3 regions of the Fructilactobacillus hinvesii genome follow, and region 3 is predicted to be linked to each of the others. Evidence: a T-box and tRNA genes for the amino acid it is inferred to sense, from the RefSeq annotation. Region 3 holds a T-box; the other regions hold tRNA genes.
The links. The T-box of region 3 lies ahead of leuS (leucine--tRNA ligase). A T-box ahead of a tRNA ligase gene usually reads a tRNA of that ligase, here a tRNA-Leu.

Region 1 (7,877 bases), 560 kb from region 3:
TGCGGTCCAAAGTTGAAGGCAACTTCAACGTCCCGAAGGAATTCGAACTTTCTCAAGTTTACCTCTTCTTCTGGGATAAGTTTGAAAAGTCGAACTACTTCTTAACCAACATCTTAAAGACGGCCGACCAACCATTGACCGATCGGAAGGTGAACTTCCTCTTACAAACCCCACAACAAGACGGGGGCCAATGGGACATGATTGCAGCATTGATCGCCAAGTACGGCGTGGTGCCAAAGTCGGCCATGGCTGAAACCGCCAGTAGCAACAACTCGAGCGAGTTAAACAGCGCCTTGAACACCCAGTTACGCCACGATGCCATCATCTTACGGAAACTGGTCAAAGATGGGCAAAGCGGAGAAATCATTAACGCCAAAAAAGACGACATGTTAAACGAAATCTACCGGATGTTAGTGTACGCCTTTGGCAAACCAACGACGGAATTCACCTTTGAATACCGGGATAGTGATAATCAATACCACATTGATCAAAATATCACGCCCCAAGAGTTCTTTAAAAAGTACGTAAACGTTAACTTGGATGACTACGTATCCATCATCAACTCCCCGACGGACGACAAGCCATTTAACCAAACTTACACGGTTGAAATGTTAGGAAACGTCGTGGGTGGGCAACCAATCAAGCACTACAACTTGCCAATTGACCGTCTAAAGGAATTGACCATCAAGCAACTGCAAGCCGGTGAAACGGTTTGGTTCGGTAGTGACGTTGGTCAAGCCAGCGACCGCAAGAACGGTTTGATGGACACCAACCTTTACCACGTTGACCAACTGATGGACACCGACATGAGCATGAGCAAGGCCGAACGCCTCGACTACGGTGAAAGTGTGATGGACCATGCCATGGTCATCACTGGAGTGGACATTGTGGACGGCCAGCCAACGAAATGGAAAGTCGAAAACAGTTGGGGTGACAAGGTCGGAACCAAGGGTTACTTCGTTATGAGTGACGACTGGTTCAGCGAATTTGTTTACCAGGTTGTCATCAACAAGAAGTACCTGACTGACCAAGAACGACAAGAACAAGCCCAAGCACCAACGGTTCTCGCACCATGGGACCCAATGGGTACGTTAGCTTAATGAGCTAAATTAAAATGCGTAATCACTAGATGTGGTTACGCATTTTTTAGCTGGAACAGAAAAGACTCCTAACGATGGGGTTAGGAGTCTCAGTGAAGATGATTAACTTAGTTATTAAAACTTTTCATACATTAGCCTGGACCGTTCATCGGTTCGTTACAAAGGTTAACGAACATAATCTTCAAATTTAGTGAATTTGTAAAGAGTAAAAATCTCATAAAAACCTTCATCATTCTTTTTTCATTAGATGATTACCGCAAAATCTGCTTATCCAGGATTTGCAACTGATTATCTAACGTATAGATAATCGGTTGGGCGTTTGGAACCTCAACTCCATCAATCGCTACGTCGGAAAGGTGTTCGAGGTACTTAATCAACGCCCGGAGCGAGCTCCCGTGGGCCACGATTAGCTGATTTTCGTTTTGTAGGAGCCGGGGGGCCAATTGATCCTGCCAGTATGGTAACAAGCGGTCATAGGCCATCTGCAAACTTTCAGCCCGGGGTTCTTGAATCCCCATTCGCGCGTAACGGCGTTTGGGCGTGACCTCGGCTAACCGCGGAGGTACGGCCGTAAAACTCCGGCGCCACTGCATGAACTGTTCGTCACCGACTTCCTCTCGGACCACTGGTTTCTTGCGACCCCGCAGCGCTCCGTAGTGCCGTTCGTTCAGTCGCCAGGTTTTGTACTGGGGAATCCAGAGCTGGTCAATGCTGTCTAAGACGATGTTTTCTGACTGAATCGCGCGTTTCAAATAAGAGGTGTGGGCCGCAGTAAAGGACAGGTCCAACTGTCGTAGTCGTTCTCCAGCTGCTTGCGCGTCTTGCTTGCCCTGTTCTGTCAGCGAAACGTCATTCCACCCCGTAAAGACGTGTTGCTGGTTTGCGGTACTTTCCCCGTGCCGAATCAAGACTAATTTACTCATTGATCCCCCACCTCCTAATTAATTCATTCCGTTTCATTCTAACATACAACCAAAAACCCCTACTGGCGATTTAATTGTAAAAAATTCCTTAAAATCACTGTTTTAGCGTCGGCTTCTTTTCGGAATAGTTTATAATGGAAAACAGACTGATATAAACGAGGGTTATCATGACAGAAAAGCGCAATAATCAGCCGGACAAACGCACCGGCCGCAACCATTTTATGAATGAATCACAAAAACCGCAACAACCAACGCCCAAGCGTTCCAATCAACCGAAGCGCCCCGATCCCAATGCGATAGAGTGGCATCCTAAGGCCTGGGCCTGGATGGCGGGGTTACTAATCCTAGGGCTCGCCATCATCGCGTTCGCCTTCTTCCAGTACCAGCGGGTTTCTTCCACGTTGAACTCAACCTATTCGGGAGGAAAGAACTCTCGCAACGTATCGAAGATCATTAAGCAGCGCAAGCCGTTCACCGTTCTCTTGATGGGAACGGATACCGGGGAACTGGGACGAACGGATAAAGGTCGGACGGACTCCATGATTTTGGCGACCGTGAACCCGAACACCAAGCAGACCACCTTTACCAGTATTCCACGGGATACCAAGGTCGTCGTGCCCGGAGATTCGCAACCCTACGAGAAGATTAACGCTGCCTACACAATTGGAGGCGCTGATACGGCCACGGAAGTCGTCCACAAGTTCTTCAACGTTCCCGTTGACTTCTATGCCGTCGTCAACATGAAGGGAATTAAGCAAATGGTGAACGCCGTGGGTGGCGTTGACATCACACCGAACCTGACCTTTGACTACGAAGGTATTAGCGTGAAAAAAGGTAAGACTGAGCATATGAACGGACAAACCGCCCTGCAGTACTCGCGGATGCGGTACCAAGATCCGCTCGGTGATTATGGGCGCCAAATTCGGCAACGCCAAGTTCTTAACGCCATTTTGCAAAAGGGATTAACGATTGGTAACGTAGGCCGATACGGTGAAATCCTGAAGAGCCTCAAAGGAAATCTGCAAACCAACCTGACCTTTGACGACATGGTTACGATTGCTGGCAGTTACAAGGACGCCACTAAGAATCTGACCCAAACTGCCCTGCAGTGTGATAATGCAACCGTCGATGGTTTAAGTTACCAAGTTGCTCCTAACAAGGAACAGTTGAAGGTTTCGAACGAGATTCGCAAGTCATTGGAGCTTCCAACCGAAAGTAGTCTGACATCATCACAACGTGAGGTTAACTCCAACGAACAAGACGGCGAAGAGGAAGACGACGGCTCGTTCTTTAACGGCATGGATTCTGTGAATAATAACAACGAATTACCCAAGAATTAATTAAAACCGGTGGCGCTCTCCATTGAGCGTTGCCGGTTTTTTGTTTTTGGTTATCACTAATTGCAACAAAAAAAGGATTGTTGAAATGATTTTTCAACAATCCTTTTTAGTAGTGCGGCCAAGAAGATTCGAACTTCCACCGGGAAAACTCCCGACAAGATCCTTAATCTTGCGCGTCTGCCAATTCCGCCATGGCCGCGAATTAACAATAACTATCTTAGCAAGAATTCGGCAGAGATGCAAGGCTTTTTATGGATTTGATTTGTTTTGGACTAATTTTAACCGGTGCCGGCACCGACTGCAAACATAGCGATTGACGTTCAGCCGACGTTGGCGCGGATACTGCTGCCCACAGTGTTCACATTGATACAGGTATTTGGGAGCCGTCAGCCGGGGCGCATACCGACTGCCCCCGACGGCCTGTAAGAGTTGTTTAAATTCAGGCGAGTTGTGTTTTCCCGATTTGCCGGTTTGGTGCAGATGATAGTGTACGAGCTCATGCTTAATGACTCCAGTGAGCACCGCCGGATTCTGAGCCATCTTCGGGTTAATATCAATGTCATGTGACCGCAAGTGATAGCGGCCTCCGGTGGTTTGGAGGCGCCGGTTAAAGTAGGCATGGTGGCAAAACGGACGGTGAAATGCTTCCGTCGAAATGGTTTCCACCAGTTGTTGCAGTTGTTGGTCGGTCATCATCAGTTCTCCTTTTCAGGTTCAATCATCGATAACTGAATTCGCTGACGCTGCTCGTCAATTCCAATCACCCAGACCGTGACTACGTCTCCAATCGCCACCACGGCCGCCGGATCCTTAACAAAGGCTTTTTTCATCCGGGAAATGTGGACTAATCCGTCCTGTTTGACCCCGATATCAACAAAGGCGCCAAAGTCGGTCACGTTCCGGACGGTGCCTTGCAGCTCCATCCCCACTCGCAAGTCCTGAATCGTCAAAACATCTGCCTTTAACAGTGGGGCTGGCATCTGATCCCGCAGGTCGCGTCCCGGATGGGTTAACCACTGCAATAAATCAGAAACTAAGATTGGCGCTAATGATAAGCGTTGGGCAAGGTCTGCTGCGGAACTCCGTTGCAGTCGAGTCTGGTTCTTGGGATCTGTGAAATGGTCGCGATCAATCCTTAAGTCATCCAGAATGGCCTGCGCCGCTGGATAACTCTCCGGATGAATGTCAGTATTATCGAATGGGTTGCTTCCTCCTATAATACGTAAAAAACCCACGGATTGTTCAAAGGCTTTCGGACCGAGACGCTGAACCTGCTTTAATTGGTTGCGGTTCCTGTAGCCCCCGTTAGCTTCGCGGTATGCAACCACATTTTCCGCTACGGCTGGGGTTAATCCGGAGATATGGGCTAATAACTGGGGACTGGCCGTGTTCAAATTCACCCCGACCTGGTTAACCGCCGTTTCCACCACTTGATCCAGTTGGTGATCAAGTTCTTTTTCTGAGACATCGTGTTGATACTGCCCGACCCCGACGGCCTTGGGATCAATCTTGATTAATTCCGCCAGTGGATCCTGCAGTCGCCGAGCAATGCTAATTGCCGACCGTTCCTCCACGTGAAGTTCTGGAAATTCAGCTCGGGCCAGGGTACTTGCAGAGTAAACTGACGCTCCCGCCTCATTCACAATTACGTAGTGCACCGATCGACTAATCGTCCGTAACGTTTCCGCCACAAACTGTTCTGATTCTCGTGAAGCCGTCCCGTTCCCAATCGCAATCACGTCCACGTGATAACGGTCCAGTAGCTGCTTGAGTTCCACCCGGGCTTGCTCAATTTGCGCTTCACTAGCCGGGGGAGTCGCATAGATAATTTGTTTGGCTAAAAACTTACCCCGTTCGTCCACCACCGCCAGCTTACAGCCGGTTCGATAGGCAGGATCAAAGCCGAGCACCACCTTCCCCTTCAGTGGCGGTTGCATTAACAGGTGGTACAAATTGGTGCCAAAAACCTGAATCGCATGGGTGGCAGCTTGCTCCGTTAACCGCTTGCGTAGTTCCCGGTCAATCGCCGGGCGCAGAAAACGTCGATAAGCATCCGTCAGGGCTGTTTCAACCACCGCTACGCTTGGACCAGTATGCTGGCCCACAACGTGAAACCGCAGGTAATTAATGAGCGGCTCCTCGGCCAGGTCGATTTTAACCCGTAACACCTCTTCTTGTTCTCCGCGGTCAATCGCAAGCACCCGATAGGCGGGAACCTGAGTGAGCGGCTCTGTGAATTGATAGTAATTAGAATACACCTGACGCTCATCTTGTTCTTTTCCGTAGGGCTTGACCGTCGTTACCAGCTGACCGTGCTGCCAGGTATAGTTCCGGAGCCACTCTCGAAAGCGAGCTGTTTCTGCCACGGCTTGGCTAATAATTGCTTGAGCTCCCTGCACTGCGGCGGAAACGTCCGGGACCGCTTGCTCGGGATTAACAAACGGTGCGGCTAGCGCCGCAACGTCCTGCTGGGGAAACTGTAACAACTGGTTGGCTAAGGGTTGCAACCCCCCTTGCTTGGCCAGTTCCGCTTTGGTTTGCCGCTTGGGCTTATACGGTAGATATAAATCTTCGACCTGTTGCATGGTAGTTGCCTTTGCTAACTGGCGTTGCAGTGCCGGCGTTAGTTGCTGGTTATTCTCCAATTGGGTTTGAATTTCTTGCTTGCGGTGGGCCAATTTGGCAGCCCGCTGATACCGATCCGCCAGGTCACGAATTTGAACTTCATCTAAATTGCCGGTTTGTTCCTTGCGGTACCGGGCAATAAAGGGAACTGTATTGCCAGCTTCTAATAGCTGGAGGGTGCGCTGAGCTTGCCCTAGGTTAAGGTGGTCTAGGGTGGCGACTACCTGTTTAACTAATGTATTTCCCATCATTTTCCTCATTAATTGAATTGCAAACGAAAAACTCCGTTATTACTAACGAAGTTTTCTCAGGCAGTTATTCATTAATTTTTCCAGAAATCATCATACACCGTGATGGGCATGTGGCGCTTGTGTTCTGTTTTATGGTACCAGTCTTCAATTACCGCTGCCGCATGCTCACTGACGTCCTTGCCTTCCAGAAAGGCATCAATCTCTGGATAAGACACCCCGAGGGCCACCTCATCTGGGAGGGCCGGTCGGTCATCCTCTAAATCAGCCGTCGGCGTCTTTTCAATTAGGGCAGCGGGAGCACCCAGGTACTCTAACAGTTCCCGCCCCTGGCGCTTATCCAGACGCCAGAGGGGCGTGATGTCTGCGGCTCCGTCCCCAAACTTGGTGTAAAAACCGGTCACGGCTTCCGCCGCGTGGTCAGTCCCAATCACGACCCCGTGGTGAGCACCGGCAATCGCAAACTGAGCAATCATCCGTTCCCGAGCCTTGAGGTTTCCCTTGTTAAAGTCGGATAACGTTTCACCATTCGCATTCACCGCCGTCACCATGGCATCCGTAGCCGCCTTGATGTTAACTCGTTCGGTCCGGTCCGGTTGAATGAAATCAATTGCTGCCATGGCATCAGCTTCGTCGGCTTGTTCGCCGTACGGTAAGCGCACCGCAATGAACTGGTAAGCTTGATTCTCGGTTTCTTCGCGTAGTTCACTGACCGCTTGTTGAGTGAGCTTTCCAGCCAAGGTGGAATCTTGGCCCCCGGAGATCCCCAGTACTAGCGTGGTTAACCCCTGATTATGCCGTAAGTACGCTTTCATGAAGTCAACACTGCGGCGTACTTCCATTGCTGGATCAATCTCTTGTTGCACCCGTAATGCATCAATAATTTCTCGCTGAATGGTACGTTGTTCCGCGTTCATCCCTATTCCCTCTTTCATCCGATTATTGTAAGTGGTTTTCGTGACCGTGTTGAATCTGTTTAATCAGATCCATCTTGTTATCCCAAGCAGCCTGCGACAGATCCACTGGGTATTCTTGCGGATTCAGCATCCGCTTGTATTCTGGCCACAACAGGTCCTTAACCTGGTTGGCGTGGTGCTTAATCTCTGCCAAACTGGGTTGTTCATACACTAACTGACCATCCCTAAAGATGTCCTTTAACAGGGGTTCCGCCTTAAAGTCCGTAATCGTCTTGTTAATGTAGGTGTATTGCGGGTGGAACATGTACAGTTCGGCTTCGTTACGCGGGTCCTCGTTGGCTAAGGCCACGTAGTCCCCTTCGGATTTACCATCTTGTTGTTCCGTAATCCGCCAAACCTGCTTCTTTCCTGGGGTCGAGACCTTTTCAGCGTTATTTGAAATCTTGATGGTATCAATCATCTGACCTTGGTCATTTTCAACCGAAACGAGCTTGTAAACAGCTCCTAAAGCTGGTTGATCAAAGGCAGTGATGACCTTGGTTCCCACTCCCCAAACGTCGATTTTAGCGTGTTGCATCTTTAAACTGCTAATCGTATTTTCATCGAGGTCGTTTGAGGCATAAATCATGGCATCCGGAAAACCGCCTTGATCCAGTAGGTCTCGCACCTTCTTGGAAATATAGGCCATGTCACCAGAGTCAATCCGGACCCCTTGGAAATTAAT
Region 2 (7,877 bases), 300 kb from region 3:
TCCTTTGTTACCTGGACTTCCAACGACGGCAATTGTTTTTCCGTCAGGAGATTGGGTCTTCAAAAACTGGAGCAGCGCTTTGGTACTGGCATAATTATGGGCATAGTCTACATAGATTGTACCGTGAGCTTGGCTTTGGTAGCGTTCCATCCGTCCCGGAATTTGAGTGGTGGCGAGACCCGTTAGCAGCTGTTCCCGTTTGAAGCCCGCTAATCCAGCGTTAATGATCGCAGCAACTGCGTTAGTTTCGTTATAGTCACCCGGAATCCCAATTTGATATTTCCCTTCCAATTGCAATTTCTGTGCCTTGGTTGTTAGAGCCCGGAGATAAATTTCATTATCGGTTAAGGTGTCTGCTTCACTATCAAAGGTAAAGTCCAACTGCATTGGTAATTCGGTCTGGGTTCCGTTTCTAGCGTACAAATAAATATTTTCTGGATTGGTAGTGGCCTTGGCAGCAAAATAAACGTCTTGTAACTGATCTGTAGCCGCGTTAATGACCACTTTCCGTGAATTTACCAGTAACTGTTCCTTGCAGTGCAGATAATTGGCAAGGGTCGGATGTTCATTTTCACCAACATGATCGGGAGAAATATTTAAAAAAGTTCCATGTTCGAAGTGTAAATTAAACACACGATTCTTTAGATATGCTTGGGAAGAAACCTCCATCACTAAAAATTTCATTCCGTTATTGACGGCTTGGCGCATGTTTCTAAATAAGTCCAGCGATTCTGGCGTGGTTAGCTCTGATTTAAACGTCGCTGCTGGATCAGGCCCCAAAATAGTATTAACCGTCGAAAACAAAGCCGTTTGATTGTTAGTAGCAGCATTAATTGCTTCACGAAGAAAATAAGCCGTTGTAGTTTTTCCCTTGGTCCCAGTAATGGCAAAAGTAGTCAGTTCATTCTGGGGAAAATTAAAGAAAGCAGCAGAAAGGAGAGCCATTGCTTTTTGCACATCGCTAACAATAAATTCCGATAAATTGGAACTAGCTGATTGGGGCTTCTCAGCGACAAATCCAGTTGCTCCTTTTTGTTCAGCAGCAATCAGATAGTCCGGTTTAAAGTTTCCCTTACAAAAGAAGAGCGTGCCTGTTTCAACCGTTCGAGAATCATAACTAACCGAGTTAAACGTATCCGTTTTTTCGGTGGCATTAGTTGTTTTTAATAGATGGTGTTCTTGTAATAAATTTATAATCTCTGCAACGCTCAACATCGCTTTACTTACCCCATTTTATTTTAGTCTTAATTCATCATTAAAAAGGCGTCCCTAGTTCAGGCACTAAACCCTTTTAATTCTAGCAAAAAAAGACTTGAGATACAAAAAAGGGAAAGAAGCCAAAAGAGCTCCTTTCCTTGGGTTTTAATGTGATTGAGTAATTATGAATTAAATTGTTTGATATCCAACGTATCTAATTTCTTAGAAATACTGTAAAGACCTTCCATCGATTCTTGAACGTCGTCTTTATCAAGACCAAGTGCTTCAAAGGCTTTCGCCACATGATTCCGAATTTTGTCCTTCATTTCTTCTGCATAGGAAGTAAGAGCAACATTAACTACTCGTTCGTCTTCTGTAGAACGCGTTTTGGTAATCCATCCCTTTTTACCCAACCGCTTTAACAATGGGGTTAGTGTCCCACTGTCAAGATCAATACTTTGCCCTAGTTGATGAACAGTAATTGGAGAATATTCCCATAAAACAATCATTACCAAATACTGCGGATATGTAAGGTCAAAGCTCTTCAATACCTCTTGGTAAAAATGATTGAATTTCTTATTGGTGCTATAAATAGCAAAACATAGTTGACTTTTTATGTTATCCAAATCTTCATTCGATAGGTAAACGTTTTGATTTCCTTTTTCGCTGTTTACTGCCATTGTAATCCCTTTTCTTTCTAAATTTTCTATTACTCCTTAAATAAGCAACATATTAAATCCAATTTAAAAATTCGAACATCACCACTCCATGTCATTTTAAAAGACTGCAATAATTTCTTCCTATCTTACTACATATTCCCCCAAAAAAGAAGTGAAATTGATTGTTTATTTTTAGCATTTGATATGATAGAATTAGTTCATGCCCTGGTGGCGGAACTGGCAGACGCGCAGCGTTCAGGTCGCTGTTTGATTTTATCAAGTGCGAGTTCGAATCTCGCCCAGGGCACTAATACAAGGAATCGATGCATTGTGCATTGGTTCCTTTTTAGATTGTTAACTATTATTCTTACAGTTTGGAGGAACTATGAAATCTAACCATCACAAAAACACTCCCCTACTCATTGAATCTCTCCTAGTTGGTAGTTTAGGCATCTGTTTACAGGCTGTAGCTTTAACCGGGCTCACCTATTGGTCTTTAACCACCAGCCAGTCTAACTCAACCAGAAAGAAGGCCTAAATTGTGGAAACTATTTTAGTTTTGCTTGGTGGAATTGTCGGTGGTGGTCTTCGAATCGGTCTAACTGATTTTCTCCCAACCGTTACATTTCCGTATGTAACGTTACTAATTAACTTAAGCGGAGCTTTATTACTTCCTTTCTGGAATAATTACTGGGCTATCAAAACCCATTGTACACCCAAGCTACGTAAAGCTGTTGGTGTGGGCTTAATTGGTTCCTTTACTACTTTTTCTGGAATTACTCTGGATGTCGGTCATTTATTGCTCCACCATGCCCTTAGTTTATTAGTGCTTTATCTTCTCATCACCATGGTCGGAGGCTTGATTTTAGCTATTTTAGGAGATCAATGGTCTAATGCTTTACGAGAAAAGGAGGGAATTTAACGTGTTTCTTACTCTTGTACTCGGAAGCGGTTTGGGAGCAGTTGGTCGTTCTACAATTACCAACCTCTTGAAAAAGAAAGAATTGGGTATTCTGGCCACCCTATTGGTTAATCTCGGTGGTTGTTTCATTGCCGGAATGCTACTTGGTGCTAACTCCACCAGCTGGCTTGCTGCCCTGTTTCTCGGCTTTATCGGTGGTTTTACAACCTACTCAACATTTAATGGAGAGTTAGCATCATTTTACTTTCAAAGAAAGTACCTCTCCTTAGCTGGGTACCTTCTAATTAGTTACGGAGGCGGATTATTAGCTTGCTACGTCGGCTATTTACTCGGATAATTCCTACTTAATTTAAAAAAGGATTTAATCATGAAAAAATCACTTTGATGTGATTTCTTGATCGTGATTAAATCCTTTTTTTTGGCCAAATTTACTCACTTATTGAAGATTTTCCCGTGCAATGATGCACCAATTTTAGTAAATTTTCCTGACACAAATCAAACTTTTGTCACTAACATCTAGTTAGCAACGCTTATCTTTTTCCAAAAAAATAAGCGCCACCTTTATAATTAAAGAAGTCGCTTATTTTAAATTTAATGCCGAGAGCGGGCATTTTTAATGCCTTTATAATAGGAAGAAAACAGTTTTTGTACACATTACGTACACAATAATTTCAAAGAAAAAAGCCGCCAATTACTTGGTGGCTTTTACATATATATTACATAGCGTTTTAAGAATGAAACTCTAAATTATCAATAAGCTTATCATTTGGATTCATTTTAATAAATCTTCCTCTAAATAGGCTAACAGATTTACCACTATACCATTTACCATCTTTTTGGTAAATAGTAATAAATGTACTTCCCTGCTTTAATTTATCAACGACTTCTTGTCTTGACATCGTTCTACCTGGTCCTATTTTGTGTCTCCTTTATCAATTTTATAGGTGATTTTTACGATGTTTCCGTCGTAATTTTCTGTGGCTTCACTAATTAAATAATCGGCCCACTTGTTCATATATCTCTCTTTTCTGCTATATGAAAATAGCAATAAAATATGGTTATCTATAAGTATTTAACAAAGAAAGAATATTACCTATTGATATCAAAATCAAGGAACATTAACGCAAAAAAGACCCACCACCATTTAAGGTGATGGGTCCCTTATATTTTCATATACACAAAGAGTAAGGCTGTGTATATTTTTCAATATTATCATAATCTTTAATATAAAAGATAGTAGAACGTTCCCCCAGCAGCTTGGCCTGTAACACGTACTGTGCAATAAAGCCGTTGGCCGTTGTAGCCAGTGTAAACAATCCAAGTGTATACATCATCTACCACGTAAACGTAGTAGTGGATAGACATACCAGCTGGCATATAACCTGTAACTGGGGCTTCCACTTTAGAATTACTGTGGACTGCAATTTGCTCATCACCATTCTTGAACCAGCCATCTTCAACGGTTATCTGGCCTCGAGCCTGCTGGCTTGACTGTGATGGTTGTGGAGATGTCTATGATGACAGCATTGATTGGTTAGCACTAACACCGTTCGCTAAGTCTCCGGTTGGACAATCAGGTTGTAAGGTATAAAGCTTTTTCAACGTCTTAGCATCAATACTACCAAGATAAGAACACAGCTCATCTTGGTTCATTGCAGCTGGCCACTGCTTAACCGAATAATTTGCCTCTACATTATGCAGAATGTCTAAAATCTTATTTGTGATGATTTACTCAATCATTAAAATCATCCTTTCTTTGCTAAATTACCTTTCACATCCATGTAATTATGGTTAGCAATAATTAACTAGGCTACGAGCAACTTCACGTGCTTCAATTTCATTTAAGTTCTGACGACGGAAAAGGTTAATGCATTGATTACGGTATAAACGGATGTCATCCGCCGGAGCAGATGCATCCTTGATAACATAGTCTTTTCACTTTTTTTACCTCAATAAAATTCCAAGAATAATTGATAAAAGCAAAATTATAAAAATCAGATAAATATAAGTTGATTTAATCGAAAATCCTTTCAAAAAAAACGTCTGATATAATTACTTCAAAGGAGGTAATTATAAATTGCAACAAGGTATAATTTTGTTAATCCATAATAATGTGATAATAATCAATGAATTGTTCGCTTGGATATTAAATCAGTTATCAACTCAATGGATTGCAATTATCACTGCAATTGCTGGCTTTTTAGTTTGGAAAAGTGATCACTCTAAACTAATTGTGGAAACAGATACAGATAAAGTAGCGCATTCTGTAGCAGGTATTCTTTTGGATGATGGACGATCGCTTATTAATCAAGAACATAGTATGCAACATTTAGTGGTGTGGATGATAAATCCCTCAGCAAATGATATAAGTTTTTTTGACTTGCGAGTTGTCTTAGACACTGGTGAAGCTGACTACTACACGCCTATCAAATTTAGTAATGCGAATGATTTAAAAAATGTAAGTGCTGAAGGACTAATTCCTATTAAAGGTGGTTCAGTGTCCAACGGATTAATCGCTGTATCATTACCAAAGGCCAACTATGGAACTGTACCAGCTCATGGTTTTGTTCAAATCGACTTAGTATTTCATGCTGATAAGATAAGCGAGAATAATATGGTTGTGATAAAACTTGCGCAGTCACACAATTTGTGGAGTCGTTTACGGCATTCACGAATGACGCCGCGCTGGTTACGTCCAAAGATGGGCTACACTTTTTCTGAGACAAAAGAAGTTGCTTTATCATTTCAGGTGAAAGAACTTGAAAAATTGAATCGCCTAAATTAGTTTCTTTTCTATATTTCATTGCATCTTCATATAAAATATTCTTTTTTATCTATGATTCACACATACTTAAATTGACAATAGATATAATGGAGAAAAAATTAATCATCGTCTTCAATAGGGTCCCCAGTAACAACATCAAACTTATTTCGATTCATCCGTTCCTTCATGATAGTTGAAATAGTATGAAAGTCTTTTTCATTTTCCGGGAGTTTAAATTCTACATGAACCTCCGTCTAATCACCTTGATAGGTTACTTCTCTAATTGCATCCAATGTCTTTTTCAAGTTGTCACGAGAATCAACTCGAACTCTAAACTCTAGTTTCATTTACATCGCCCTTCTTTCACTGTAAGTGATAGTATTATTTAGTCATAACACTAGGAGTGTGAATTATGGCTAATTTAAATAAAATAAGTGAATTAAGAAAAATCAAAAACATGAGTCAAACTGATTTGGCAAAAGCAATACATGTTGCACCTAGTACCGTTGGCATGTGGGAAACAGGCAGACGATCAATAAAGGATGATGATTTAATTGCTTTGGCAAACTACTTTGGAGTAACAGTTGATTACATTCTTGAGCGTCCGGTAGATTTAGGTGACACCACGGTAGCTGCTCATATGCTAGATGGCCTAACGGATGAACAAAAACAAGAAATTAACGAATATATTGAATTCAAGAAGGCTCAGTACAAACGCAAACATGATAAATAAGTAGGTGTTAAGCATGACAGACATCGAAGAGCTAATGGCAAAACATCCGGAACTAAAATTTTCATTTGAAACAATGCCAAATGGATTATGCGGGATAAATGTAGGTAACGAAATAATCATTAACAAGAATTTAAACTGCCAAGAGCAATTGCAGTGGCTTTACGAAGAACTAGAACACCATCGTTTATCGGTTGGGGATATTTCTGACTATCAATCTGGCAACAATTCGCATCAAGAGTACATTGCCCGTAAATCTGCAATGCAAAAATGCGTTCCCAAAAGTTCTTTAACTAAAGTTTTAAAGATTAAACCCGAGAATGATTTTGAAGTTGCAGATGAACTCGGTATATCTATTGATTATCTACATGAAGTGGCTAAAATTTATGGATTTCATTTCAAATAGCAACGACCAAACGCTGATCGTCGTTAAAAGCTGAAACTGGAGGTATTTTCATGGGAATTGTTATCGTACTTATTTTTGGAATATTGGCTGCTGTTTTTATTTGGAGTGTGCTTAGAAAGAACCGAATAGAAGCAGAAGAAGCTGGCCACTCAAAAGACGAAGCCAAAATTATAAAGAAGCATCTAAGCGACGATGGCGCTAAACATATTCAAAATGTTTATGTAGATTTTAAGGACCAAAATATATACAGAAAAGAGCTTTTAACCCCTTTTGAAAAGGTCCCATTTAGTGACGTTATTAGTTACCAAATTGTCAGTGATGCTGATACTAAACACAAACATCATGGTATTACGAGGGCTATTGTTGGAAGCGCCTTAGCCGGTGGCGTCGGAGCAGTCGTTGGTGCTATAACCGGTGGAAAAGATATTACTAAATTCAATAAATTGGCCATTTTAATCAATATCAGCTAAGGACGTCAATGGGAAATCAAATTCATCACTCAACCCACCAAAGCAGATTCGTTTGTTGCCAAAACCTCTGTTAATGAATGCAACAAATTACGTGGTTGTTTAGACGAAATCACACAAGGAAATCAACAATAAATTCATCGCCCTACTCGGTAGCTTTGTCGGTTCGACTCCGGCTTGGGGCTTTGGGTATTTTTCCCAAAATAAAAAAAAATCCGCTGTTAACGGATGCTTTTGAAAGAAAGTAAATGTTATGAATAATTTTTGGATGGTTTTAGCGTCATCTAGTGGTCCAATACTTACCGCTATAAATGTCGCTTGGTCTATACATTTAGGGCATAAGAATAATGTAGATAAACAAAATAAAGAAGAAAGATCGCAGGCTGAAAAAGTATCAGCGTGGATATCTATTAATGAAATATTTATAAGAAACGACAGTAACCTACCAATTTACGATGTTAAGACGTACTTAAAAAATCCTAAGAACAATCGTAATCCATATGTAATTATGTATGATAAAAAACCTGCCAATTTCGATGTATTCCCTCCAGGCCAACAATGCGGTCGTTTGTTTAACAAAGAAAGTATCATTAACAAACCTGTACGCATAGATTTTAAAGATACAAGAGGATTGAAATGGACAAGAAACTTTGATGGATTACTCAAAAAACAAGATAAATTAGAAATATAACCCTATTCGGTATTTTGGCCGGTTCGACTCCGGCCTGGGGC
Region 3 (7,877 bases):
TTGCTAAAATTGTGCAACAGGTCATTCCGGCTCAGTACTTAGATGAGGACACGAAGTATTTGATTAACCCCACCGGTAAATTCGTGATTGGAGGACCCAACGGAGACGCCGGGTTGACCGGTCGGAAGATTATCGTTGATACTTACGGGGGTTCAGCACACCATGGGGGAGGCGCCTTTTCTGGTAAGGATGCCACTAAGGTGGATCGATCTGCCAGTTATGCAGCCCGCTACATTGCCAAAAACATGGTGGCCGCTGGGTTAGCGCACCGGGTGGAAATTCAGTTGGCCTATGCTATTGGAGTGGCCGAACCAGTTTCCATTCAAGTGGAAACGTTTGGGACCTCCGCTTATTCCGAAGAAGAGTTAATTACTGCCATTCGGAAGACGTTTGATTTACGGCCCGCCGGCATCATTCAAATGTTAGATTTGCAACGACCTATTTACGAACAAACTGCTACCTACGGCCATTTTGGTCGCGATGATATTGATTTACCGTGGGAACACACGGATCGGGTGGATCAACTCCGAGCTGCCCTTCAATCTAAATAAGCAAAGCAAAAAAGTCGATCCGGAAGGGTCGTTTTTTTAGTCTGAAAGGAGCCTTGCAAAACGATGCATGCACGAACTACCAACGTTAAAATTGTGACGATCGCACTTTTTATTGCCACCTTCATGAGTGCCGTTGAAGGGACAATTGTATCAACGGCAATGCCGACCATCGTTGGTGATCTTCACGGAGTATCTCTAATGAACTGGGTTTTCTCCATCTTTTTGTTAACGAATGCAATTGCCACCCCGATTTATGGGAAACTGGCGGATCAACTGGGGCGCAAGCGGGTCTTTATTTTTGGACTGACCGTTTTTATTCTGGGGTCCCTTTTTTCCGGTCTCTCTGGACGAATGGAAACCTTGATTTTGTGGCGGGCGCTACAGGGAATTGGAGCTGGAGTAATTATGCCTGTTTCCTATACGATTGTGGCTGATATGTATTCCTTTGAAAAACGGGCGGACGTAGTTGGATTACTGGGTTCGGCCTGGGGAATTGCCTCGATCGTCGCTCCTTTACTAGGTGGTTTTATTGTCGATCAACTTTCCTGGCACTGGATCTTTTTTGTTAACGTTCCAATTGGATTACTGACGATTGGCTTAATTGCGTGGTTTCTCGTAGAACCACATTCAAACCGTTCGAGCCACATTGATTATGGTGGGGTTTGCTTAATTGCAGTGGTCCTGTTAGCAATTATGTATCTTTTTCAGTTACTGGGGGAACGACCGTTTCATTTCGGATTAATCGGCCTCTGTGTGGTTGTGGCGATGCTCGGAATGTGGTTCTTTATCCGTCAGGAGCGCCGGGCCGTAGACCCAATTATTCCCCTTAGTATGTTTAAAAACCGAACCTTTGTGACCCAGAATTTAATTGCCGCCCTCATTAGTGGGTTTATCTTTGCCTATGAAGTCTATTTACCAGACTGGACCCAGGGCTTGTTGGGCTTACCAGCCACCATGGCTGGATTTGCAATTACACCAAGTTCAATTATGTGGATTATCGGTTCCTTTTGGACTGGAAAATTACTGGGAAAGCTTCGGCCCCAGCTAATTACCTATTTAAGTTTGTTTTTTATTGGCTGTGGGAGTTTGGCTTCGATTTTAGCGCCAAGAACAACTCCCTTTTGGGCGTTCTTTGTGATCTCAGGAGTCATGGGAATTGGTTTTGGATTATGTATTACCAACGCCTCGGTCACGGTGCAAAATGAGGTAGCCAAGGATCAAATTGGGGTTGCTTCCTCGTTTAACACTTTGAGCCGGACGTTAGGACAAACGTTGATGATTTCTGTGTTTGGAATTGTGATGAACACGACGATGTTGCAAGGAGTCAAACAACACCCGCAGACGAACCTGAAACTGATGAACGAATTGATTAACCCGCAAACGGCGCAAGCTTTACCAGCTCAATTGCTGCCTCAGTTAAAGGAAATTCTCTATGGAGCGTTGCACAACGTCTTTTTAGTAGCGGGGTTGTTGGTAATTGCTACGCTCGTCGTGAATTGGTTTGACAAAAAAAGCGCGAGTTAACGTTTTTGAATCGCCAATAAGAAGGGTGGTTGGTGGACCTGATTAATAAATTGGTACTGAAGCACGTTGAAAGATTGCTGTGGTAGTTGTTGCGCCCATTCTAAGACTTGCTCTTTTTCACTGACCCCTCCAGGGTGGCCATAGTAACAGACCACGATAATCGCGCCCGTCGGTTGAAGCAACTCAGCGCATTTTTGCAATGCGGTAATGGTGGTTACAGGTTGAGTGATAATCTGGTGGTCTCCGGTGGGAAGGTAGCCTAGGTTAAAGATGGCACTCTTAATCGGAGTGGTCACCACTTGGTCTAAGTGTTCGTGGCCCAGTTGGACAACAGTGGCATTGTGATAGCCAGCTTCCTGTAACCGGTTCTTAGTGGCACTGACAGCCGGAGCTTGAATATCAAAACTGTACACATGACCACGAGGACCCACCAGTTGGGCTAACTTCAGGCTGTCATGACCCATCCCAGCAGTAGCGTCAACGACTACGTCACCAGGTTGCACGATTTGTTCCAATAGGGTGTGACTAAAGTTTAATGCTGATTGTAATTTCATGGGAAACCTCACTTTCTGCTTCATTATAGCAAGAAAAAGCTTGTATTTTCGGAGTAATTTTGCTATTGTGAACAGTAATCAACAGATTAACCAATGAAACAGAGTAGTAGAAAAAGCAAGATACCAGCGACTAAGCGGTTGGTGCGAGCTTAGACCTTAATTTTTCGAACTTGCTGTGGAGGTTTTGTTAATCAATCGATTAACCGTTTTCCGCGTTATGGACTTGAGGGTTCTCCAGTAAAATGGGGAGAAATTAGGTGGTACCGCGGCAACTCGTCCTATAGAATTAGTTTTCTATAGGCTTTTTTTATGGCAAAAATCGCAATGACAAAGGAGTGTTGGACATGGCTGTTTATGATCACAAACAGATTGAAACCAAATGGCAAAAGTATTGGGATGAACATCAGACGTTTAAAACGGGTGAAGATCCAAATAAAGAGAAATACTACGTTTTAGACATGTTCCCATATCCATCCGGACAGGGGTTGCACGTGGGACATCCAGAAGGATATACCGCTACTGACATTATGGCGCGCTTTAATCGGATGCAAGGTAAAAATGTATTGCATCCGATGGGGTGGGATGCGTTTGGACTGCCCGCCGAACAGTACGCGATGAAAACGGGGCATAATCCCGCTGAGTTTACGAATCAAAACATTCAAACCTTTAAACGGCAAATTAAATCCCTTGGATTTTCGTACGACTGGAATCGCGAAGTTAATACGACCGATCCCAAGTATTACAAGTGGACGCAGTGGATTTTTGAACAACTCTACAAAAAGGGCCTAGCCTATGAAGATGAAATTGAAGTGAACTGGGCGCCAGATTTGATGGGTGGAACCGTGGTGGCCAATGAAGAAGTGGTTAACGGGAAAACCGAACGGGGTGGTTATCCTGTCTACCGTAAACCGATGAAACAGTGGGTTTTGCGGATTACGGCCTATGCGGAACGGCTATTAGATGATTTGGATGATTTAGACTGGCCAGAAAGCATCAAACAAATGCAAAGAAACTGGATTGGAAAATCCGTGGGAGCCAGCATTAAATTTGCGGTCGATCAACATCCTGATGCTCAAATTGAGGTTTTCTCAACCCGGGCTGATACGCTCTTTGGAGCTACGTACCTGGTTCTTTCTCCCGAACATCCATTGGTAGAACAAATTACTACCGCAGAACAAGCGGATGCGGTGGCTGAATATCAAAAATACGTGGCCTCTAAGTCAGACTTGGAACGGACTGACCTGAACAAAGATAAATCAGGAGTCTTTACGGGAGCCTACGCTAAGAATCCCGTTAACGGACAATTATTGCCGATCTGGATTGGAGATTACGTACTGCCGTCATACGGGACGGGAGCAATCATGGCGGTACCAGCCCATGATCAACGAGACTATGAATTTGCAAAGAAGTTTGAACTTCCAATTATTCCCGTTATTAAGGGAGGCGACGTTGCCAAGGAAGCCTACACTGGCGATGGCGTCCACATTAATTCCGGATTCTTGGATGGAATGGGAAAAGACGAAGCCATTGCAGCCATCATTAGTTGGCTTGAAGACCATGATGCCGGGACTAAAAAGGTTAATTACAAGTTACGGGACTGGATTTTTTCCCGGCAACGGTACTGGGGAGAACCAATTCCCGTTATTCACTGGGACGATGGGAGTACGTCGTTGGTTCCAGAGGATGAACTACCGCTACGCTTGCCTAAAACTAATAACATTAAACCATCTGGAACCGGTGAAAGCCCCTTGGCTAATCTGAGTGACTGGATCAACGTTACTGATGAAAACGGTCGCCACGGACGCCGGGAAACGAACACGATGCCGCAATGGGCAGGAAGTTCATGGTACTATTTACGCTACATTGATCCAGACAATGATAAAATGATTGCTGATCCAGATAAGTTGAAATATTGGTTGCCAGTGGACCTATACGTTGGTGGGGCCGAACACGCGGTATTGCACCTGCTGTACGCGCGGTTCTGGCACAAAGTTTTGTATGATTTGGGAGTTGTCCCTACCAAAGAACCATTCCAACGCTTGGTGAACCAGGGAATGATTCTTGGAACTAATCACGAAAAGATGTCGAAATCCAAGGGCAACGTGGTCAATCCGGATGATATTGTTAATGAATATGGAGCAGATACTCTGCGACTTTACGAAATGTTCATGGGTCCACTGACGGAATCAAAACCGTGGAGTACCGAAGGAATTACGGGAGCCAACCGGTGGATCAAACGGGTTTGGCGGATGTACCTTGGTGATGATGAAAACAATGCTGGCATGATTGTGGCCTCCAATGATGGAGCGCTCGCCAAGAGTTACAACCAAACCGTGAAAAAAGTGACGGATGACATTGAAAAAATGCGGTTTAATACGGCTATTTCGCAGATGATGGTCTTTGTAAACGACGTGTACAAGCACCAACAACTACCTCAAGAATACGCTGAAGGTTTGATTAAGCTTCTGTCTCCAATTACACCGCATTTGGCAGAAGAAATTTGGCATCAACTAGGGCATGATGAATCAATTGCCTACGCAGCATGGCCAACCTATGATGCAAGTCAGTTGCAGGACGAAGAGGTGCAAATTGCCGTTCAAATTAACGGAAAAGTGCGGTCTCGGCTTTCTGTTCCAACTGACGCTGATCGAGACGCCATCGAGAAAATGGCGCTAGAAAATGCTGATGTTCAAGCTAACCTAACCGGAAAAACGGTTCGTAAGGTGATTGTTGTACCGAAAAAGATTGTCAATATTGTAGCCAATTAATCTATTTTGTGCTAAATTGGTGCTTTGAGATTTGGTTTGAAAGTAGGTTATTTTAGTGGATAACGATGTTGAAAACAATCAATTAGAAGAGCAACAACAATTTGCCGAGTCAGAAGCAGCCAAAGGACAAATGTTAAAGGGATCGGCCTGGATGACGATTGGAAGCATTTTGTCACGAATCCTCGGGGCATTGTACATTATTCCCTGGCGGTTGATTTTTGGGGCGGCCTTGTTTCCAATTGCAAACTCCCTCTACACCCAGGGTTACAATATCTATAGTTTCGTTTTAATTGTGGCGATTGCCGGAATTCCGTCTGCCATTGCCAAACAGGTGGCACATTACAATGCGTTAAATGAGTATGGAGTAGGAGTCGAGTTATATAAAAAAGGGGTAATTCTCTCCGTTTTAATGGGTGTGATTAGTGCTCTAATTCTATGGTTTGCTGCTCCGATTTTAACTAACGGGGATCCAAATGTGATTCCGGTCATCCATTCGTTAGCTGGGGCCGTTTTAATCATTCCAGCGATGAGTTTGACGCGAGGGTATTTTCAGGGATACGGTGATATGGCTCCGTCTGCCATTTCCCAATTTATCGAACAACTAGCCCGAGTGATTTACATGCTTGCATCTGCGTTTATCATTTTGCGAGTGGTGCACGGCAGCTGGGTCACGGCGGTATCACAATCAACCTTTGCGGCCTGTGTCGGAGCCGTCTTTGGGTTTTTAATCCTAGGTTGGTATTACTGGCGTCGCCGTCACTATTACCGGTCGTTGGTGGCTAATAGTGATCACCAATTACAGGTGCCGACAAAGCAGTTGTATCGAGAAATTATTAGTCAGGCGGTTCCCTTTGTTATTTTGGGAGCTGGAGTGACGATCTTTTCTTTGATTGATCAATTTACTTTCTTTGATATCATGCGATTAGCAACGAATTTTTCTGAACGAACCCTTCAGGTTGATTACGCCGTTTTTGCCGGCAATGCGAATAAGTTAACCATGATCGTAATTTCCTTGGCATCTTCGTTAGCCATTACGGTAGTTCCGCTTCTGTCGACGGCCTTTACCAAACGCAACATGCAAATGATGCGGGATCAGTTGTCTAATACCATGATCCTATTTGAATTTGTAATGTTACCTGCTTCTTTGGGAATGGCGGCCGTTGCTGGTCCCTTAAACCGGACTTTTTATGGGACTGCTAACATGAACTTTGGAAGTAACGTGTTGACCTTTGCGGCTATCGCAGCGATTCCAATCGGGTTATTCGTGGTGACTTCGGCAGTTATGCAGGGGGTTTCTCAGAACCGGCGGGCAGTGAAGTACTTTGTAATTGGAACGATTGCCAAGGTAATTACCCAGTTCCCATTGGTATACTGGTTTGGGGCCTTTGGAACCTTAATGTCGACCGTAGTTGGTTTTACGGTTGCAAACGGTCTAATCATTTACTCCTTAAACCGCGATTTTGGCTTTGAAGTTAAGCAGCTGTTAAATGATTCTGCGAGCTTACTGGGATATTCTTTAATTATGTATGCCATCACGTTAGTTGCCGTGTATGGGCTTAATTTCCTCGTCGGCTTAGTTGCGAACCCATTTAGTTCTTTAATAAGTTTAGTCGTAACGGCCGTAGCCGCTCTCATTGGAGCCAGCGTGTACATGTACTGTACTTTAAAGAGTCGCTTGGCCGATGAAGTTTTAGGAGCTCGAGTAGCTCGGTTACGAACCATTTTTCATATCAGTTAAAAATAAAAACCAACGTCTTGGCGTTGGTTTTTATTTTGATTGCGTTCCTTCTAGGCGATCGCCGTCAGGGGCCGTGTAAATTCCGTTAATAATAATTTCAATTAAACTAAAGATGAGGCCACTTACCGGGAAGAAGCAAATGGCAATGGCCGTGACAATGATTAAAGTAGGGAATTTCCAACTGGTCAAGAAGCGGTAGCTCATGGTGTTTTTGATTTTACGCATCCCCACTTGATCATTTTCATTTTTCATTTCGCTTATGATTACTTGACATAAAAAGAGATAGGAGAGGTTCCAAGCGGTAAAGAACAGAAGGTAGAATAATTGGGGAGCTACGCTATTCATAAACTTTCCGACCCAGGCGGAGGCTACTGGAATTAAAGACATTGTAAATAGCCAAAGGTTGTTAGCCCAGTAAATGCGTTTGGTGACTCGTCTGACCAGGTAAAAAATGTAGTGTTGGTTGTACCAAGCAACGCCAATAAAGGCAAAACTGACGATGTAGGCAAATAATTCTGGGATGCCATCAAAAATTTCGTAGAAGTGCGGGGTGTTGGGAACTTTAAAATCTAAGACCATGATGGTAATGATAATTGCGACAATCGCATCGGTGAGAGCTTCAACTCGTGATTTTTTCACCGTACAAACCTCCAGTTAAAATGTAATTCTTCAATTGAAAATTATAGCATAATTTGATCTGCTTCAAATTCCCAAATAAAAGTGATTGGTAAAATAAGCGTGC

Region 1: it encodes a tRNA-Leu, which carries the amino acid that the T-box ahead of leuS (leucine--tRNA ligase) is inferred to sense. The anticodon was not compared.
Region 2: it encodes a tRNA-Leu, which carries the amino acid that the T-box ahead of leuS (leucine--tRNA ligase) is inferred to sense. The anticodon was not compared.

What each region holds. Positions count from the first base shown of each region.
Region 1 is NZ_CP097118.1:1,391,873-1,399,749, forward strand. It holds gene M3M39_RS07100 (C1 family peptidase) at 1-1,100, shown strand, start outside; gene M3M39_RS07105 (2,3-bisphosphoglycerate-dependent phosphoglycerate mutase) at 1,352-2,023, opposite strand; gene M3M39_RS07110 (LCP family glycopolymer transferase) at 2,191-3,363, shown strand; tRNA gene M3M39_RS07115 (tRNA-Leu) at 3,477-3,562, opposite strand; gene M3M39_RS07120 (SprT family protein) at 3,613-4,056, opposite strand; gene M3M39_RS07125 (Tex family protein) at 4,059-6,236, opposite strand; gene nadE (ammonia-dependent NAD(+) synthetase) at 6,311-7,153, opposite strand; gene M3M39_RS07135 (nicotinate phosphoribosyltransferase) at 7,176-7,877, opposite strand, start outside.
Region 2 is NZ_CP097118.1:1,130,827-1,138,703, forward strand. It holds gene M3M39_RS05745 (UDP-N-acetylmuramoyl-L-alanyl-D-glutamate--2,6-diaminopimelate ligase) at 1-1,215, opposite strand, end outside; gene M3M39_RS05750 (MarR family winged helix-turn-helix transcriptional regulator) at 1,380-1,877, opposite strand; tRNA gene M3M39_RS05755 (tRNA-Leu) at 2,079-2,163, shown strand; gene M3M39_RS05760 (CrcB family protein) at 2,398-2,778, shown strand; gene M3M39_RS05765 (fluoride efflux transporter FluC) at 2,780-3,115, shown strand; gene M3M39_RS05770 (hypothetical protein) at 3,507-3,677, opposite strand; gene M3M39_RS07495 (SH3 domain-containing protein) at 4,000-4,245, opposite strand; gene M3M39_RS05775 (hypothetical protein) at 4,291-4,431, opposite strand; gene M3M39_RS05780 (hypothetical protein) at 4,856-5,563, shown strand; gene M3M39_RS05785 (helix-turn-helix transcriptional regulator) at 5,955-6,275, shown strand; gene M3M39_RS05790 (hypothetical protein) at 6,289-6,678, shown strand; gene M3M39_RS05795 (hypothetical protein) at 6,729-7,148, shown strand; gene M3M39_RS05800 (hypothetical protein) at 7,399-7,836, shown strand.
Region 3 is NZ_CP097118.1:835,421-843,297, forward strand. It holds gene metK (methionine adenosyltransferase) at 1-551, shown strand, start outside; gene M3M39_RS04175 (MDR family MFS transporter) at 615-2,075, shown strand; gene mnmM (tRNA 5-(aminomethyl)-2-thiouridylate-methyltransferase MnmM) at 2,072-2,629, opposite strand; T-box leader at 2,714-2,913, shown strand; gene leuS (leucine--tRNA ligase) at 2,974-5,397, shown strand; gene M3M39_RS04190 (putative polysaccharide biosynthesis protein) at 5,453-7,135, shown strand; gene M3M39_RS04195 (TMEM175 family protein) at 7,166-7,774, opposite strand.